Regions from separate parts of the Providencia xihuensis genome, predicted to be linked through region 3. Evidence: predicted binding sites of a transcription regulator. Region 3 holds the regulator's gene; each other region holds the start of a gene.
The links. Region 3 encodes CRP, which controls carbon source genes, mostly activating them, when cyclic AMP is high. Its sites were predicted from a motif close to ATGTGANNNNNNTCACAT; they were not measured.
Positions count from the first base shown of each region.

Region 1: a site for CRP is predicted at 1,979-1,996, ahead of ACE2AL_RS14615 (CidA/LrgA family protein). Genes of this name have one in related genera too.
Region 2: a site for CRP is predicted at 2,038-2,055, ahead of ACE2AL_RS02960 (NupC/NupG family nucleoside CNT transporter). Genes of this name have one in related genera too.

Region 1 covers NZ_CP169565.1:3,252,881-3,257,574, forward strand. Annotated here, with positions in the region: gene ACE2AL_RS14600 (ATP-grasp domain-containing protein) at 1-65, opposite strand, end outside; gene ACE2AL_RS14605 (MFS transporter) at 43-1,203, opposite strand; gene ACE2AL_RS14610 (threonine aldolase family protein) at 1,215-1,742, opposite strand; gene ACE2AL_RS14615 (CidA/LrgA family protein) at 2,048-2,515, shown strand; gene ACE2AL_RS14620 (CidB/LrgB family autolysis modulator) at 2,515-3,210, shown strand; gene cdd (cytidine deaminase) at 3,415-4,302, shown strand; gene ACE2AL_RS14630 (serine protease) at 4,413-4,694, opposite strand, start outside.
Region 2 covers NZ_CP169565.1:682,167-686,860, reverse strand. Annotated here, with positions in the region: gene deoC (deoxyribose-phosphate aldolase) at 1-93, opposite strand, end outside; gene ACE2AL_RS02960 (NupC/NupG family nucleoside CNT transporter) at 589-1,872, opposite strand; gene ACE2AL_RS02955 (TatD family hydrolase) at 2,176-2,961, opposite strand; gene ACE2AL_RS02950 (patatin family protein) at 2,954-4,051, opposite strand; gene ACE2AL_RS02945 (BON domain-containing protein) at 4,182-4,592, opposite strand.
Region 3 covers NZ_CP169565.1:356,059-360,752, forward strand. Annotated here, with positions in the region: gene ACE2AL_RS01560 (hypothetical protein) at 1-178, opposite strand, end outside; gene ACE2AL_RS01565 (hypothetical protein) at 268-1,233, opposite strand; gene crp (cAMP-activated global transcriptional regulator CRP) at 1,421-2,053, opposite strand; gene ACE2AL_RS01575 (OsmC family protein) at 2,410-2,811, shown strand; gene ACE2AL_RS01580 (phosphoribulokinase) at 2,917-3,783, opposite strand; gene ACE2AL_RS01585 (YheU family protein) at 3,842-4,051, opposite strand; gene ACE2AL_RS01590 (hydrolase) at 4,048-4,694, opposite strand, start outside.

The DNA.
Region 1 (4,694 bases), 1.6 Mb from region 3:
GCAATTTTTAACGCACTGACTCCTGTGCCTGATATATTACATTCAACAAAAACTATCGTTTTCATATTTATTCCTTTTAGTTAAAAAATGCTCAACCCCAAATAAAAAAATAAGTAATATTATAATAAAAAAAGGCAATACATAATTTAATTGATATAGTCCTGCTATAAGGCCAAAATACGCGCCACATGATTCTGCAACACCCCAGAAAAAAACACATAAGGATAATGACATTTTTTTATTCTCAAACGGACATTTGATAATAGAAAGGCTATTATTATACGGACTCCAAACTAACTCACACAAAGAAAATAGACCAATTAATAAATACAAACTGGTTGCCGAATTAAAATCCAAAAAAAACAAAATACTTACTGTTAATAATAAACTTATTTTATAGATAATATTTTGAAGAAGTAGATTTTTATTCGCTAAAAAGTTTGTCACTTTCATTTGTAGAGTAATAATAATCCCTGCATTTAAAGCGAAAAGTAATGAAACTGAAATATATTTTATTTCCATCTTTGAGTATAATTCATAGTGATATGCAAGATTCCTTAGTATCACACCTATCATGAAAAAAGAAACAGCGCTATACAAAACAAAAACACACCACTCACTAAAGCTTGCAGATACTCTTATTGTATTATTATTATTCTCATTAGAGATTGCACTGTCTTTTATTCCCATTGAATATATAGCTGAAAAAAGCATAATCAAAGCAGGAAATAAAATAACACCAGGATATGACTTATTGTAAAAAAACTCGCCTAAAACGCCACCTAATGCTGAAGATATATTAACGATGACATTTAAAATAGAAAAATTTCTCATTCTATTTGAATGCAAAGAGTTTTCAGCCAAAAAAAGACTAGTACATATATTCGCAATTGAGAACCCAGCACCTATAATTGCAGAAAAAATAATAAATGAGCTAACATCACTTAAAAGGTAGGTCATAGCTATCGCTAATGATGTTAGCAGATAACTCATAATGAATGTAATCTTATAGCCTAACAAAAAAATAATATAGTGTGAAAGTAAAGAAAAACCTCTACTTACAAATAAGAACACAAATAATATAATTGCAATATCTTCTTTTGTAAGTTCTTTATAGTTTAATAAGTAAAGAGAGTAGAAGGGTAAAAAGCTATAAAATGAAACACCAGACAAAAACCTTGACGCTAATATTTTATTTTTCATTTTTCTATTTTCTAAAAATCCCCATTGAATAATGAAATGCTTCTATCATCACATAATTTTCTTAATGCCTTAATTTCTTCAATAGGAAATATACATCCTCCATAGGTTCCAATACTACTTTCTATCGAGATGACCTTAGGAATTGCATATAAATTTGACCACCTTGATTTATTATTTATGGCTTCAATGACATCTTTAACCGTTAATATCCCACTACTTGTTTTAATATTATTAATAACAATCCCGCTAAGTGCAGATGTTGGAGAAGATTCAAAATAACAAATATGATAACCTGTTTCAGTAATTACCTCATCGCCAGGATTTGCTAGTACCCTAAGACCTATTTGATTGCTCATTGTTCCAGATGGCATAAATAATGCTGATTCTTTTCCAAATAACGTTGCGGCAAAACATTCTAACCCTTTAACATATTCATCCTCATTGTAGCAATCGTCTCCTATCTTACTAAAATCCATATTAATTAAATCATTGGGTGAAATTTTAGTTAATGTATCACTTCTGAGATCTATATAATCCATTTATTTCCTTATTTATTATTCAATTATTCAATCATTTTAAATACTCTTTAATTATTTAATTTATCGGCTAAACGCTATAGTTCAACTACTTTTAAAATAAAAAATAATAACTGTGATATACGTAATAAATATTTAATAAAGTATACCTCAAAGATATTAGCTTAAACCTTGTCTTCGTGAGTACATTAGCAGTCTGTGTGTTTCAGTTTCCCATCGCAGAATGTTAAGATATTTTCTTGTGATCTATAGCACAACTCTCTAGTTAATTGTATGATGAATAGATATCAAGCTACAGGACGGATCTCATGTCATTTAAACAGGTACTGATAACGGGATGGCAGTATTTGCGCGCTTTCGCAATACTTTACCTCTGCCTGATTATCGGAAACCTTATCTCTACCCTACTTCCTTTTGCTATCCCTGGCAGTATTGTCGGTATGCTCATTTTATTTGCACTGCTGGCGCTGCAAGTTATCCCTGCACATTGGGCACAACCTGGATGCAGTATTTTATTGAAAAATATGACCATTCTATTTGTGCCTATCGGTGTGGGGATCATGAATTACTATGACTTACTGAGTCAACAGCTGCTCCCGATTGTGGTTTCTTGTGTGGTCAGTACCTTAATTGTAATGATAGTCGTCGCTATCAGTTCCAACTATATCCACAAAGAACGCCCTGTCGTGGGTGCTAAACCTGATGAAGTTCCCCTTCCTCCTGAAGAGCCAATTTCTTCGGTGATTAATAATGATAAAACTAAGGGGAATGAATAATGTTAACGCACATTTGGTGGTCGTTACCGCTGACAATTGTGGTGTTTTACCTTGCCCGCAAATTATCAGTGAAATTTAAATTACCGATATTAAACCCATTATTAATAACCATTGCGGTGCTTATTGCCATACTGGTTATCACCAATACATCCTATGAGCATTATTTTGCGGGCAGTAAAATCCTGAATGATTTACTGCAACCCGCCGTTGTGGCATTGGCTTTCCCCCTGTATGAGCAAATGCACCAAATTCGTGCCCAATGGAAATCTTTGTTTAGTATCTGCTTTGCGGGTAGCATCGTCGCGATGTTCAGTGGCGCAGCAATTGCATTTTGGCTCGGGGCAACGCCGGATATCGCCGCCTCAATATTACCGAAATCTGTTACGACGCCAATTGCGATGGCGGTTGCCGATTCAATTGGTGGGATCCCTGCAATTAGTGCCGCTTGTGTGTTGTTTGTGGGGATTTTAGGCGCCATGTTTGGCCACAGTTTATTTGATGCTTTACGTGTACGCACCCATGCGTCTCGTGGGCTTGCGATGGGAACGGCTTCCCACGCATTAGGCACCGCACGTTGCGCTGAGGTTAATTACATTGAGGGGGCTTATAGTTCGCTCGCATTGATGACCTGTGGGGTGATCACCTCGTTAAGTGCGCCATTTATATTTCCTGTCATTTTGCATCTTTTTAGCTAATCTTATTAGTTAAACACTCCGTTAAGTATGATGAGTAAGAGAAAACGATGTTCTCTTACTTATCATTGAACACTAAAAACATGAGATATATCTCTCAATTAAAGAATTTGTTTCATATGTTTCATTTAAATTAGTGATTTAAATCACATATCAATATGTACTTTATTGAATAGAATGAAAACAATTAAATAGGGAGGGTAACTCATGCATTCAAGATTTAAGGCCGCTTGGGCCGAGCTTCCAGAGAAGCTACAGTCTGTACTTAGACCTATCATTGATAAATCCGATTTTCCTGGAATGCTAACGGCTGAGCAAGTGCAGCACATTAAAGCGCAAAGCGGTGTTAGCGACTCAGAATTAGCATTCTCACTACTCCCTTTTGCAGCGGCCTATGCCGTTACGCCAATCTCCCATTTCCATGTTGGTGCAATCGCTTGCGGCGCTAGCGGTAATTTATATTTCGGCGCCAATATGGAATTTAGCCATGTTTCGATGGGGCAAGTGATCCACGCGGAGCAATGTGCGATCACCCATTCATGGATGAAAGGCGAAAAGCAAATTACGTCGATCACTGTGAATTACACCCCATGTGGCCACTGCCGCCAGTTTATGAATGAATTACGCGAAGGTGGTAAAATTATGGTGAATTTACCTGGCCGCACACCTGCGGTACTGCACCACTATTTACCCGACTCTTTTGGGCCTTCTGACCTCAATATTACCACTTTACTGCTAGACCCTGTCGACCATGGTTATAAAAACCAAAGCCGTGACAGGTTATTAACTGCTGCAATCGAGGCAGCAAACCAATCTCATGCGCCTTATAGCCAATCCCATTCAGGTATTGCGTTACAGTTAAAAGATGGTTCATTATTTACAGGCCGCTACGCAGAAAATGCCGCATTCAACCCAAGTTTGCCACCACTGCAAGCGGCGTTAATTATGATTAACCTCTCAGGTAAAGATATTCACGCCATCGACCAAGCTAAATTTGTTGAAAAGCAAGATGCGATTATCAAACATTGGTGTGTTACCGAAAATACATTACAAGCACTGGGTTGCCAAAATATTGAATTAGCTTATTTGGATTAATTCTCTCTCATGCTCTATGTATGGTTATTGTCAATAGACTAGTTATTGGCAATAACCATTTTTTATGTTTCATATATTTTTAATAAATTGATAAAACTTTAATTTAGTAACTAACTAAAAAATGAATTTGATGAATAGCCAGAAAACCGAGATGGTATATTTGATGCTGTTCTGTCTGAAAAATGGTTATTAGAAAAACCATCGAATGAATCCATTGATGACATATTATCGCTTAGCTGACCAACCATATTTTCAAAATGATGATTATTTTTTATTGTATCTGTAGGGAAGTCTTTAAATCCTGGAGTTCCCGGAGGAATAACACTTGGACGTTCTAGATAATGATTTGTTGGTGTTACATTATCCTTAAACTTTAATCCATCAAGTAGGTT
Region 2 (4,694 bases), 330 kb from region 3:
TGCGATCACTTTTGCATCAGTGTCGTCATCATTCAATGTGGTTAAATCCATCAGGGTCAGCGCGCGTTGTGCGGCTGCTTTTAAATCAGTCATATAACTCTCCAACGTTATTAATTCTTCAGAACGACACGTTCTTTGTTGGCGAGCGGGCTTGGTTCCTTAAAGATGCCAGCCGGATGCTTCCGAACTGAGCAGCTGAGTTCCTTCTCACCGCACGATGCCCTAGAGTCATTCGACTCTGAGAACTAGCAGTTCCATTAGCAGCTTACTAGTGTCTATTTGACCATGGAACAGCGTCACTTTATGTGCTACAAATCACATTAATCGACTGAATGTTACATTATTAAATATAATTATGTGAATAAGATCTCATTATACCCGATCTATCTGTTAATTTATTCACTCAAATGGCTTTTCTAACCTTAAACAATCATTAATTGACTAAGTTAAGAATAGTTGAAATTCTGCCTTTGAATATAAAAGATAGCAAAAGAATATAACCGATAAAAATAAAAGCGAAAGAGCTACACCCTTCCGCTTCTATAGTGAACAGGCTGAATAAACCTGCCTAAAATCTTACACGATGCTTTATGCTACCGCGGCTGCCCCCAAGGTCAAGAAGAAGCCAGCAATAGTCGCACTCATTAAGTTAGACAATGTTCCTGCCATGACAGCTTTCATGCCAAGACGCGCAACGTCGCCACGGCGATTTGGTGCCATTCCGCCTAAACCACCCAGCAAAATTGCCACTGACGATAAGTTCGCAAAACCACACAATGCGAATGAAATAATGGCTTTTGTATGATCAGACAGTACTTGCTTACCTGCCGCAATCACTTCTGCATCTGCCTTCATGTATTCACCGAAATTCATGAAGGCAACAAATTCATTCACAACAATTTTTTGACCAATAAATGAGCCCGCAATAGTGGCTTCACTCCACGGCACACCAATTAAGTAAGCGATAGGCGCAAACAACCAACCTAATAGCAACTCAAGGGACAGCTGAGGATAATCAAACCAGCCACCAATACCACCTAAAATACCGTTGATTAATGCAATCAATGCAATGAACGCTAATAACATTGCGCCAACATTCAATGCTAATTGCATCCCTGACGATGCTCCCGCTGCTGCGGCATCAATAATATTTGCAGGACGTTCATCTTCTGCAACTAAATCAGTCGCGTTAACTCTATCGCGCGCATCTTCTGTTTCAGGAACCATCAGTTTTGCGAATAACAGACCACCAGGTGCTGCCATAAATGATGCAGCAATCAAGTATTCCATTGGCACGCCCATTTGTGCGTAACCCGCTAACACAGAACCCGCCACTGACGCTAAACCACCACACATAATCGCAAACAGTTCAGAAGTGGTCATGGTTGCAATATAAGGACGAACAACTAAAGGTGCTTCAGTTTGACCCACGAAAATGTTCGCCGTCGCAGATAAGGACTCAGTTCGTGATGTACCAAGAACTTTCTGTAAACCGCCACCCAATACTTTAATCACCAACTGCATGATACCTAAGTAATAAAGTACAGCGATCAACGATGAGAAAAACACAATGATAGGCAGAACGCGAAAAGCAAAAATAAAGCCGCCACCGCCAAATAATTCAAACATTTTGTCGGACACTAAGCCGCCAAAAATAAAGCTCATACCATCTTGACCATATCCGATGACTTTAGAAACACCATCAGACATCCCTTGTAGCACGCTGCGCCCAGCAGGGACATATAACACTAATGCGCCGATTGCCAACTGGATAATAAAAGCACCACCTACAGTGCGAAGTCTTATCGCTCGGCGATTGCTAGAAAATAGGATAGCTATCGCGATGAGTACCGCCATTCCTATAATACTCATAATGAGTTGCATGGAAGGATCCCTGTTCACTTGATTCTAGGTTGATATATAAGGAAACGTGTAAGTCGCCTTGTCTCTTTGTGTGATGATTATACCTAGTCATCATGAATAACTCGCAATGTTCATCACAAATACGAGGTGCAAGAAACACTGAAAATTCAAATAATGTGATAAAAATCACAAAACTGAGTCAGTTTTATCTGGAAAGGCCCTAAAGGTGCCATAAGTCGTAGTAAAAGCTGAATGGATTAAATCAGATGGGAAACAGATTTATATAAGTATTACTTATCGTTTTAACTGTTTTTACTTTGTCAGATTAAATAACGACAGGCTATTATTGTAAAGTTGTTGAGCGATTTCTTCTGGAGATTCGTGGCGAAGCTCACAAAATGAACGAAAAACCCACTCAAGACGCTCTGGCCGATTGGGCTCTCCCTGGAAACCTGAAACAGGCATATCTGGCGCATCAGTTTCAAACAATAATGATGTGAGTGGTAATTGCGACATCACATAGCGAGTTTTATTAGCGCGCTTATAGGTTATCGTTCCCCCTACACCAATATAATAACCAAGTTTAACAAAAGCTTGAGCTTGGGATAAGCTCCCCGAAAAACCATGTACCACACCGCGAGCAGGCACATCAATACGGCGCAATATCGCTGCTAGTGGGTCATGCGTTTTGCGGGAATGCAAAATGACAGGTAAATCAAACTGCTTTGCCAGCTTAAGTTGCGCGATTAACAATTGCTGTTGGCGCTCAAACTGCGGGTTTGGCATGTATAGATCGAGTCCAATTTCCCCTACTGCCACGCAGTTTTTATTTTTCTGCTGAAGGTAATCCACTAATACATCAAAATGTGCATCTTGATACTGACTGATATACAGAGGATGAAACCCCATCGCTGCATGCAATTGTGGGTATTGCTGCGCCAATTGCCATACACGAGCGAAGTTATCTAAACTCACCGTAGGAATAACAATCTGTTCTACGCCACTTTGTTGTGCAAGGTGCAAGCTTTCGCTAAGCGCATCACTAAAAGGCGGAAAATCAAAATGGCAGTGTGTATCAATAAATTGTGGTTTATCCATTACGATTTTCATTCACTGGAAATATAATTGAAGGTGCCTCGACAAGCTCTGGCACTAAGTCTTCAGGCACTGATGCATTTTGCTCTGAAGGTTCGATATCAATCTCGAGGGGATTGAGTTCCATCTTCCGCGCCAAAGTGCGACTGAAGCTGTTTTGACTCTGATTAAACCCTGCACCAAGAGCAGCAATGAAATAACGCCCACAACGTCGCCCTGTATGATAGTCTTCATTTAAGGAAGAGACTTTACTCCCCAACGCACTACTTTTTAGCGGAACAGGTGGGTAAATTTCGAAAACTTGCACATCTTTAGGCGGATTTTCAATAAATTCTTGCGTCTTACGATAGCTTTTCAGATGCACTTTCAACATCGCCGCCATGCGCTGTAATCCGTTATTCTCACCTTCCAACCAGCGCGTCATTCTTTTCACCCATTCAGGGGTGAAATACATTTGGGATGGCACAGTACGGATCACCACAATTGTTTCAGCCCCGCGTCGGTAGGCTTCTTCAACAGGGATTGCCGCACTAATCCCACCATCGTGGTATAACGTGCCATCAAATTCAACGCCTTCGCGGTAGAACCCAGGGATTGCACTCGATGCACGAATAATATCCAGCCAAGTATCTGCATTGGGTTGTAAAAACTCAGCAGAAAAATTATCACTACGGCTAGCCCCCATATAAAATTCACGGCCTGAATCCAAGAGATCCAGCCCCGCTTCCATTCTCAAAGGGAGCTCTTTTGCTGTGGTTTCTATCAACCAATCGAGGTCAATGAGGTGACCCCCACGGATAAAACGTAGTGGATTAAAAAACGCAGAATTGGTGGTATAACGGGTGATCACACGGCGAGCGTAGCCTGCTTGCCCGCAAATATAAGCAGACAAATTTTGCGCCCCTGCGGAGGTACCAATCATTAAATCAAATGGATTAAAGTCAGAAATCAGAAACTCGTCCAGTACACCTGCAGTAAAAATCCCTCGCTGCCCGCCACCTTCACAAATCAATGCGGTTTTTCCTGAGTTGATATTATCTAAAAATGCGAGAGGCTCAATAGTGCCTAAAGTGACTGAAACGTGTTTTCCCATAATACACCTGAATGAATTGAATAGCGTTCATGACTCAAAAACAGAATGAGCTTCCCTTTGAAAGCTCATTCTATCGGCATTGTACAATAAACATTCATCAATTCGGGCTATTGAGACATTTATTTACAGATTAGTTAGCAAGCACTAATCCATTTTGCACAGATTTCACGCCATTAACGCGGGAAGCGACCTGCGTAATTTTATCGATTTGGTCAGCTGATTTCACAAAACCCGAGAGATAGACTACACCGTTAACAGTTTTGACGGATACACTATTGCTGGAAATTCCCTTGGTGCCCAGTAATTTTCCTTTCACATCTGCAGTAATTGCCGAATCATCAATGTATTCGCCCGTATTTTTTGCGCCGCTAGAAATAGCATTCCCCGTATCTTTACCTGCCATTTCAACGGTTTTGGCCGCACTGTCCCACGTTTCAGAAGCTTGTTTTTTCAGCGCGCCGTCTGATGATGAGCTGCATGCAGTGAGTGCAAAGCTCAATCCAATAGCAGTAAAACTACTTAATAGCATTGCCTTTTTCATAGGAACCTTCCTTTCACTGTGGTAAACGAGTTAACGTTACTAGCCTAAGTAAAAAAACAGAAAAAATAAAGTGGTTCAAGGGTAAAGACAGAATATTCTTGA
Region 3 (4,694 bases):
TAATATGAAATGTTGATTCCGTATTTTTTGGGTTAAAACGAAAAAATGAGAAAGGATTATTTACTTTCATATTTTTAATTTTTTGTATAATACTGGGGGATTCTCTCATTGCTCCAGTTGATGAAATTTTTCTGTATGGCGAGCTAGTTATGGTATTGTTTAGGGTGTTAGTTTTCATAGTCATATCCTATATTAATGCTAAGAAGTAATTAATTATTAATGTAATGATGGTGTTAAATAAATGCAGAAGGTGTTTTACTGAATGGTTTATTTTTTCAGTTCTTTCAATAAATTATCATTAATATTAATTTGATTTTGTATTTTAATGATATTATCTTTAAGTGCATCCATTTCCATTGTTAGTCTTTGTTCTTTTTTAATACTATTGCTTATTTTTATTAAGTCAGAGGTTTTAATTGAATTGATATTCCTATTTTTTTGTTTTTTATAGTCTAATGGCGTAGGTTTGTTAGATAGTTTGTAATGTTGTTTGATATATTGTGTTCTTAATACTGAGGTTTTTGTTTGTAGTATATTTCCCTTAAACTCAAAAGTGCTTTTAGGTAAAGGGATGGCTTTAGAGTTATATTGGCTGTTGTCAGTAACTTTATCGTGTACATATATAATTTTTTTCTGAGAAAAATTCGTTGTTTTTTTCTTACTTGCTTCTAAAGATAAGTCAATATTATTGATATTTTTTTTGTTTATTCTAATTATTAAAGGGATTTTAGTGCCGTTTTTATTTTCTAGTTGCTTTGGCTGATGATAGTTTCTTATGATTTCATCTTTTATTTCTGAATTTTTGATGTTAATCCCTGGGATTTTAACGTATCGGTACAAAAAATTGGCATATCCATATATTTCTTTATCAGCATTGTTAAATTCGTCAAATACAGTCTGATTTTCTTTTATTAGCGAATCGGCATCTTGCTCATTATAAAAAGTAGATGCGTAAAATTTATATAAATTACCTTTCAATTGATTAACTTTATATTTAAACTCGTCAGCGCTTAATAATTTAGTATCATTTACATTTTCTGAATCACTTTCATAAGCAGAATCAATACTTTCTAGGCTACAAGTATGTGATGGTTTGAATTGTCGATGAGCGGAAAATGGTTCTTTTCTCGATGTGGTAGTCACGGTGAAAATTTTTTTTATGAAATCATCGGAATTACTAATATTTTTAAAAATTTCGGAATGACCTGATAACTTGCTCAGTGTAACTTTCATGAACATAACTCCCTATTTAATATTATAATTATTATTTTATAGGTAGCTAAATAGAGAAAATATAAAGAAACGACACTCATTAAGAAATGATATATAAAAATTGTATTTTGGGTGAATAGCTTTATACCAATAATATAAAGCTATTCCAAAGTGTGCGCCCCACCAAGGGAGTGAGGCGAAAGGTTAGTTATCGAGTACCGTAAACAACAATGGTTTTACCATGCGCGGAGATTAAGTTTTGATCTTCCAGCATTTTCAAAATACGGCCGACAGTTTCACGGGAACAACCAACGATTTGGCCAATCTCCTGACGGGTGATTTTGATTTGCATCCCATCTGGATGTGTCATGGCATCAGGTTGTTTGGCTAAATTCAGTAGCGTTTGTGCAATACGGCCTGTTACGTCTAAGAAGGCGAGGTTGCCCACTTTTTCTGACGTTGTTTGCAGGCGGCTTGCCATTTGCGCGGAAAGGCGCATTAAGATATCAGGATTAACCTGAATCAATTGACGGAATTTTTTGTAAGAAATTTCAGCAACTTCGCAGGCGATTTTTGCTCTAACCCACGCAGTACGTTCTTGCCCTTCTTCAAATAATCCAAGCTCACCAATGAAATCCCCCTGATTCAGGTAGGAGAGGATCATTTCTTTGCCTTCTTCATCTTTGATTAAAACAGCCACTGAACCTTTAACTATGTAGTAAAGGGTTTCTGCTTTCTCACCCTGATGGATCAGTGTGCTCTTGGATGGATACTTATGAATATGGCAGTGTGACAAAAACCATTCAAGAGTAGGGTCTGTTTGTGGCTTGCCGAGAACCATTAGCGTTATCCTCTGTATGTTATTGCAGCCATCCGGAAAAAGCGTACCAGAAAGGCTGGCTTTAAAGTCACTAGCTTAGCATATTAATTTGTCTTATATACCCTAAATAACAGGAAGAGCAACATTGCATCAATCGCTTTTCATGGTTAGGGTAAACAAATTGATATCAACACTATAATATAATCAAATAAAACGTTGAGTTTTGATCTTAATCCTATCAACTAAGTATTGTTTGTAGCATATCCGATACAGAAAGTCTTCCCTGTATCGCTTCAGCAGAATAAAGCTGATATAACATTCTTTATATCTATGGAACAATGTAGCCTTTAAATCGATTTCATTTCAAGGGGAATAAAATGGAAGCAAGAGTTAAATGGGTGGAGGGGCTCTCTTTTTTAGGTGAGTCAGCGTCAGGCCACCAAGTGATGATGGACGGCAATGCAGGCGATAAAGCACCAAGCCCAATGGAAATGGTGTTAATGGCTGCAGGTGGTTGCAGTGCAATTGATGTGGTATCCATCTTACAAAAAGGCCGTAATGATATTACCGACTGTGAAGTGAAATTAACCTCTCAGCGCCGTGAAGAAGCGCCTCGTTATTTCGTTAAAATCCATTTGCATTTTATTGTAACAGGGAATGAATTAACGGATAAAGCGGTTGAACGTGCAGTTCAGCTTTCTGCTGAAAAATATTGTTCAGTCGCGTTGATGTTAGAAAAGACCGTCGAAGTGACACATAGCTTTGAAATTAAAAATTAAAAATTAAAAATTAAAAATAAATTTAATAGTTATTGATATATTTTAAAAATAAGATGCTTATTCTAATTAATGGTAAGCATCTTATTTAATAATCAAAAAAACAATTTAGTCATGTTTCTGAGTAATTAGCTTTTCGACTATTGGCATCATAATTAATTCCATTGCTAAGCCTAATTTCCCCCCTGGCACGACAATCGTATTCATCGCGGAGATAAACGAGCCAGATATCATTGACAGTAGATAGGGAAAATCAATCTGTTCAAGTCCACGAAAGCGAATAACAATAAAACTTTCATCTTGTGAAGGAATAGCTTTCGCTGAAAATGGGTTTGAGGTATCTACAGTAGGTACGCGTTGGAAGTTAATATGGGTACGGGAAAATTGTGGTGTGATGTAGTTAATATAATCCCCCATTGAACGCACCACCGAATCCATGACTGCTTCTCTAGAGTGCCCACGTTCAGTGGTGTCACGGATGAGTTTTTGTATCCACTCTAAGTTCACAATAGGCACAACACCTACCAGTAAATCAACATGTTGCGCGACATTGTGCTCAGGTGTCACAATCCCACCGTGTAAGCCTTCATAAAACAGCACATCCGTTTTTTCAGGTAACGATTCCCAAGGAGTGAACGTACCTGGTTGTAAGCCATAAGGTACTGCTTCATCATAGGTATGTAGGTATTTACGCGATTTCCCACAGCCCGTTTTGGCGTAATCCACCAGTGTTTGCTCAAGTAGCGCAAAGTCATTGGCTTCTGGACCAAAATAACTAATATGGCGGCCTTGCTCTCTGGCTTTGCGAATCGCCATATCCATTTCAGGGCGCGTGTAACGGTGGAAGCTGTCCCCCTCTAGTGTGGCTGATTGGATATTTAATTGGTGGAATATTTTACGAAAGGCTTGGCTAGTTGACGTTGTGCCAGCACCGCTTGAACCAGTGATGGCAATAATCGGGTGTTTTTTGGACATAGCGGACTCCCTGTGTTGCGCTTATGGCCACTATTTCAGAAACAGCGAACGAAGCGGGTTAGCGGGCTTTAGGCATGAAATTAACGGATTCATGCAATTCTGACCAGACTAGCACAATTTCGCCAGAAACTAACTGCCGTTTCACATCGTTCACTTTATCTTGCAGGCTTTTTTCTTGGGCACCATAGTCAGTGCCTTCGCGTAACACATAGCTTTCAATTAGATTTTCCAGTGTTTCAGGCGTAAGTTCTTGCCAAGGAATAATCATTTTTTTTCCTTATTTAGATAAGGGATTAGCCATTGTGGAATGCGGGTTTCTAGCCACATTTTGGGCTTTCTTAATGTGCCACTCACAAAGCCCACATGACCACCGTGTTCCGTCATCTGGTACTCCACATTTTTAGGTAAATGTGATAGATCAGGAACTACTTCTGGCGCCATAAACGGATCATCTTTGGCATGAATAATTAACGTTGGTTTGGTGATATAGGCAAGCTTAGGGAGCGCGCTACATTTTTGATAGTAATCCGTCGCATCATCAAAGCCATGAATACGAGCGGTGATCACATCATCAAATTCACGGATCCGTTTAAGTTGCTTTAGCTGTAACAGATTTAATGGTAATGAACCTGGATAGCGAACGAGTTTGCGAGTCGCATTGCGTTTTAAGCCATTGAGTAAATAGCGTTGATAAAATTGGGAAATCCCTTTTTCCATCCGCAATGAACAGGCTTCCAACATGAGCGGTGCAGAGACCACGACACCTGCATCCACATCTGCATTTTGACCACTTTCGGCTAAATAACACGCTAACATATTGCCACCAAGGGAATAACCCACCGCTGCTGTTGGCACATCACCAAAGGTGTGCTTTAGCCAACGCAAAAAATAACGTGCATCACTGGTTTCAC